Regions from separate parts of the Acetobacterium wieringae genome, predicted to be linked through region 1. Evidence: riboswitches for the same ligand, from Rfam matches in the RefSeq annotation. Region 1 holds a riboswitch; the other holds the start of a gene.
The links. Region 1 has a riboswitch for thiamine pyrophosphate ahead of thiM (hydroxyethylthiazole kinase). Riboswitches for the same ligand answer to the same signal wherever they lie in the genome.
Positions count from the first base shown of each region.

Region 2: linked by a shared signal. The riboswitch ahead of thiC (phosphomethylpyrimidine synthase ThiC) and the one ahead of thiM (hydroxyethylthiazole kinase) in region 1 are both predicted to bind thiamine pyrophosphate.

Region 1 is NZ_CP097897.1:3,308,775-3,311,930, reverse strand. It holds gene CHL1_RS16295 (electron transport complex protein RnfA) at 1-538, shown strand, start outside; gene rnfB (RnfABCDGE type electron transport complex subunit B) at 552-1,361, shown strand; TPP riboswitch at 1,597-1,708, shown strand; gene thiM (hydroxyethylthiazole kinase) at 1,793-2,617, shown strand; gene thiE (thiamine phosphate synthase) at 2,604-3,156, shown strand, end outside.
Region 2 is NZ_CP097897.1:141,681-144,836, forward strand. It holds gene CHL1_RS00710 (hypothetical protein) at 1-59, opposite strand, end outside; gene thiC (phosphomethylpyrimidine synthase ThiC) at 182-1,474, opposite strand; TPP riboswitch at 1,582-1,678, opposite strand; gene CHL1_RS00720 (putative bifunctional diguanylate cyclase/phosphodiesterase) at 1,769-3,156, opposite strand, start outside.

The sequences.
Region 1 (3,156 bases):
TAATTTTGTCTTAACAAAATTTCTGGGATTATGTATCTTTTTTGGCGTCTCAAAAAACTTAAGTGCGTCGATTGGGATGGGGATGGCGGTCACTTCGGTAATGACGCTGAGTTCAATGCTGGCCTGGGTGGTATACAATTTTGTGCTGGTACCACTGAATCTGACCTTTATGACAACAGCGGTGTTTGTCTTGCTGATTGCCAGCTTTGTTCAGTTGCTGGAAATGGTTATTAAAAAACAGGCACCAGCCCTTTATAATATGTGGGGCATTTATCTTCTCCTGATTGCTACCAACTGCGTTGTTTTGGCGGTGCCGCTGCTTAATGCCGAATCCAGTTTTTCGTTCTTAAAAAGTGTAGTTTATGCGGTGGGTTCGGGCCTGGGTTTTGCGCTGGCGATTATTTTAATGGCCAGCTTAAGAGAAAAACTGCGGCTGGCCGATGTCCCCAAACCACTGGAAGGACTGGGCATTGCCTTTATTCTGGCGGGGATGCTGGCCCTGGCGTTTACCGGTTTTTCCGGGATGATCACATTGTAGAGGAGTGACAGAGATGGAAACAGCATTATTAGTTGTCATTGTGATGTCTGCAATCGGATTGATTTTCGGTCTGATTCTGGCATTTGCCGACAAAAAATTCTCAATTGAGGTGAATCCGCTGATTCACATTGTCGATGACATTTTGCCCAAAGGTCAGTGTGGTAGCTGCGGTTATGCTGGCTGTCTGGCTTATGCCGAGGCCGTGGTGTTAAACCCGGAGGTGACCCCCAATTTATGTATCCCCGGGAAAAAGCCAGTGGCTGATTTGGTGGCGGAATTAACCGGAAAGTCGGCGCCGGAAATTGAACCGCAGATTGCCCAGGTGCGCTGTAAAAATACCATTACCCATGCCATCAAAAAATACAATTATGCTGGGGTGGAAGATTGCATTGCCGCCAGCCTGATTCAGGGCGGACCCAAGGGCTGCAAATATGGGTGCGTTGGTTTCGGGACCTGTGTTCATAGTTGCCCTTTTGGGGCGATGACCATGGGTACAGATCATCTGCCGTTGGTGGATGAAAAGAAGTGTACCGGTTGTGGCAAGTGTGCCACTGTTTGTCCCAAGGCGATTATTCATATGACGGCTATTGGGGCTCCGGTGGCGGTGCTCTGTAATTCCCGGGACAAGGGCGTAATAGCCCGTAAACTGTGTTCGGTGGATTGTCTGGGCTGTGGACTGTGTACAAAAAGCTGTCTGTACGATGCCATCACAGTTGAAAATAATCTGGCGGTGGTTGATCCGAAAATTTGTCTGGAAAAATGCAGCAATCCAACCTGTCTGGAAAAATGTCCAACCGGAGCAATTTTTGATTTGAGAAAGTAAAAAGTTGCAAAAAAAACAGCCGGTCCGAATGACCGTGCTGTTTTTTTATATTAGGAATGAAAAGAAAAAGAGGAGATGTTTATCTCTTGTGTTTATCTTAGGCCTTGAACCTTTAGCCAAACTTTGAAAGAGGTTAAGTTTAAGTTAAATTAAGAATTGAATGGCCGATTCAAACAGTCAAATCAAACGGGAACCCCGTTGACAAAAATCTGGTGATATGATAACCTTTATCACAATTAAAGAGTTGGGGAGCTTATGCATTTAGGCTGAGAGGAAGCAAATCGCTGTTTCGACCCATGCACCTGATACGGATAATGCCGGCGTAGGGAAATTATGTCAAGCTGCTGTGCATTCGTGTACAGTTTTTTTTGTTTAAATCAGGAGTGTCACGATCAGGAAAGAGAATTTTATTAGTGGAAAGAGGTAAGCTTATGTTAAGAAAAATCCTGGAAAATGTCAGGAATCAGCCGCCGCTGGTTCATTCCATCACCAACTATGTGACCGTGAATGACTGCGCCAACATCGTGTTGGCCTGCGGAGGGGCTCCGATTATGGCTGACGATATCAATGAGGTCGAAGAAATTATTGCCATTTGCAATGCCCTGGTCATTAATATCGGCACCCTTAACGAACGGACGGTGGCATCAATGATTAAGGCTGGGAAAGAAGCCAACCGTCTCGGTCGGCCGGTAATTCTCGATCCGGTCGGTGCCGGGGCTTCGACACTGCGAACAGAGACCGTCTTTAAGCTGTTAAAGGAAGTGCAGTTTAGCGTGATCCGGGGCAATGTCTCGGAAATCAAAACCATCGCTTCAGGCAGTGGCAGAACCAAAGGGGTCGATGCCGATATCAGCGATGCCATCACTGAAGATAATCTGGACGGGATGGTTGCTTTTGCCAAAGCCCTCAGCCAAAAAACCGGGGCGGTTATTGCCATCACCGGCGCCATCGACATTGTCGCCGACAGCCAGAAAGCCCTGTTGATTCGCAACGGTCACCCGATGATGTCCCGGATTACCGGCACCGGCTGTATGCTGACCACGGTGATTGGCAGTTATTGTGGCGCCAATCCCGATGATCTGCTGCTGGCTACCGCCGCTGCCGTCAGTTGCATGGGCCTGTGCGGTGAGCTGGCCTTTGCCAGGGTTGCGGCTGAGCAGGCCGGAACGGCATCCTTCCGTACCTACCTGATTGACGCCATGAGCCGAATGGATGCTCAAACATTAGCAGGAGGAATCAAGATTGAAACTCGATAAGCAAGCAATGTTGCTTTATGCGGTTACTGACCGCAGTTGGCTGGGTGATCAAACCCTGGTGGAGCAGGTGGAAGAAACCTTAAAAGGTGGGGCCACTTTTATTCAGTTGCGGGAAAAGGAGCTGGAAATTGAGGACTTTATCCGGGAAGCCCGGGCCATTAAAAAACTGACCGATGCCTACAAAGTTCCCTTTGTTATTAATGATGCCGTTGAGGTGGCTCTGGCAGTGGATGCCGATGGGGTACATGTTGGTCAGGACGATATGGATGCCAGAGAGCTTCGAAAACGGATCGGGGATAAAATCATCGGTGTTTCGGCGGATACGGTGGAGCTGGCATTAAAAGCCGAAGCCGATGGTGCCGACTATATCGGGGTTGGGGCCATCTATGCCACGGATACCAAAGCCGATGCCACGGTGGTGGCTTTTGAAACGATTGCGGCGATCTGTCAGGCAGTATCGATTCCGGTGGTGGCCATCGGCGGGCTTAACGAAACCAATATTCATTGCTTAGCAGGCATGGGAGTGGACGGGGTTGCCC
Region 2 (3,156 bases), 540 kb from region 1:
GTGGCTTCCATATAACTGCTTTGGCTGGCCATTGTAACGTTTGAACTTTCGATTTTCATAAATCCACCTCCATGTTTTTACGAAATGATTACGCCAGAAATAGACGCAATCCGCTAACATGGATATCGGCTGATTAAGAAAAAAGATAAGCTGAAATTGATCAAAAAACGAATAAAGTTGATTAATTCTCAGCGTGCAGGGACACGGTTTGACCATCCAGAATCATATTGGTGGTGCGCACGGCACACATTTTCCCGCACATCGAACAGCTGTGTTTTTCTTCGGTGGGGGTGCTCTCATAATAGGCCTGGGCTTTTTCGCCATCGATGGCCAGCGCAAACATGGTTTCCCAGTCAATCTGGCGCCGGGCATCGGACATTTTATTATCCCAGTCCCGGGCCTGGGGAATGCCTTTGGCAATGTCGGCGGCATGAGCGGCAATCTTGGTTGCGATGATGCCGTCCTTGACGTCATTGATATCGGGCAACCGTAAATGTTCGGCTGGCGTCACATAACAAAGAAAATCGGCGCCGTTGGCCGCAGCGATGGCACCGCCAATGGCGGCGGTAATATGATCATAGCCTGGAGCCACATCGGTGACCAGCGGACCGAGGACATAGAAGGGGGCATTGTGACACAGCCTTTTTTGAATAACCATATTGGCGGCAATCTCGTTGATGCCCATATGGCCCGGGCCTTCAACCATTACCTGAACGTCTTTAGCCCAGGCCCGTTTGGTCAGATGACCCAGTTCAATCAGTTCGCTGAGCTGGGAAGCATCAGAGCTGTCGTCAATACAGCCCGGGCGCAGGGCATCCCCCAAGCTGATGGTGACATCAAACTCCCGGAGGATTTCTAAAAACTCGTCGTAATATTCATAAAAGGGATTTTCGTTGCCGGTCATTTCCATCCAGGCAAAGATCAGTGAGCCACCCCGGGAGACAATATTGGTGCGTCGACCCGACCGCTTAAAGGCTTCCACCGCCCGCTTATTGATTCCGGCGTGGATGGTCATAAAGTCCACCCCTTCTTCGGCGTGGGCCCGAACCACCCGCATGAAATCCTGGGCGGTAATCGCCTGCAGATCTTTTTCCAGGTAGCCGATGGCATCATACATCGGAACCGTACCGATCATTGCCGGCGACAGTTCAAGCAGCTGCTTTCTAAAGGTATTGGTTTTTCCATAATTACTTAAATCCATAATCGCTTCGGCCCCAAATTTCAGGGATAGTTTGACCTTTTCCAGCTCCAGACTATAATCGTTACAATCCCCCGAGACCCCCAGGTTGACATTGATTTTGGTTTTCAGACCAGTACCGATGCCTTCCGGCGAAAGCGAATGATGTCGGACATTGGCCGGGATGGCAACCTGGCCACAGGCGACCAAAGCCATCAGTTTGGTCACATCAAGGCCTTCTTTTTGGGCCACGGTTTTCATTTCCGGGGTGATAATCCCCTTTTTTGCCGCCTCCATTTGGGTTTGGTAATTTTTCACAAGCGTTTCCTTTCTGATTTAAAATCTGGGGTAATAAAAAAGTGCCTTCCACAATAGGAAAGCACCAAACGTACGTATTAGAAATTAAGCTAAAACGCCTTGCCTCCCTACGTTAGTATTAACTAACAGGTTCAAAGGGTCAGGTTTTAACCTTCTCAACAATAAGTCCCCCCGCAAAAAATATTTAATTGTCAGCATTATATCATGGAAAATGAAAATGTCAAGATCAAAGACCGATCGGGTAGTTTGCGAAACAAATGAAAAACCCGGGGACTATACCGGCAGCGTTTCCAATAACTGCGAAAAGCCAGGATCATCCAGGGGGTCACTCCACCAAGGCCCCTGAAGATAATCGCATTGGTATTGCTGCAAATAGTCAACCTGGGCATGGGTGTGCACACCTTTAGCAAAAACGGCAAGATTCAATTGGTGGCCCAATAAAACCATGGCAGCAAGAGGATGGTTAGTGCCGTTACCACCATCAATGGCATCGACATAGCTTTGGGCAAGTTTAATCGTATCAATGGGAAATGTCTGAAGTTCATTGACATAGGCCATGGTTTCGCCAAAATCATCCAGTGCAATAAGAATACCAGCTGAACGGAGTTCATTGATCACCTCGGACAGTTGCGGGGAGGCAGCCAGAAACGTTGATTCACGGATTTCAAATTCCAGGTTGCTGCCGATCATACCAGCTTTGGCTAGGGTCGTTTTTACCATCGGAACAAAGCCCGGATCGAGAATTTCAACATCAGAAATATTAATTGACATAATCAGCGGCGCAGTGTAAATTTTTTTAAATTTTTGGTATCTTTCGCAGGCTTCATCAAGAATCCACTGTCCCAACAATGGCATCAGACCATTGTTTTCGGCAATTGGCAAAAAAACCTCGGGACTGACGTTACCAAGGACAGCAGAGTTCCACTGCGGCAGAACGTCAAAGCCCCGCAATTGCTTGGAGTCAGAAGTGAATTGAGGTTGAAAGACCAGATAAAATTCATTGTTTTCCAGAGCCAGGTTGAAGTAATGGTCGTAATCCAGCTTCGCAGATGGTGCAGCGCTTTTTGGATGATTAAAAAATTCGATGCCAGCGGTCTTGTGGATTTTTGCCCGGTACATAGCGTGATCGGCGGATTTTAAAAGTTCGGCAGAGGTACTGCCATCTTCTGGGTAGCGTGACAAACCAAAGCTGGCCCGGATTGGTAGGGGCTTATTTTCAATGATCAGATCATCGATGAGTTGTTGTCGTAGATTTTCAATATAGGCATAAAGGGCATCATCAGTCAGGGGGCGTTTAATAATTAAGGCAAACTCATCACCACCCAATCGACCCAGCATGTCATCGCCATGGATGGCATCCTTTAATTTGGCAGAAACCGCCTGGAGCAATAAGTCTCCCACATGGTGCCCTAAAGTGTCATTGACTTGCTTGAAGTCATCCAGATCGATAAAGGCAAGGGCAAAATGAAGATCAGGTTCCTCAATCGAGGTGATCAGTTGATCGATTCGACTGATCAGCATTTTACGGTTCGGTAGCTCGGTGAGCATGTCAATAAAGGCCATATGGCTTAATTTTTCTTCATTCGCTTTAATAATTTGATTGTAGGCTGTCAGCAGATCGTTCTGTTCAGCCATTTTTTGATTTTTAACGGTAATCTCAT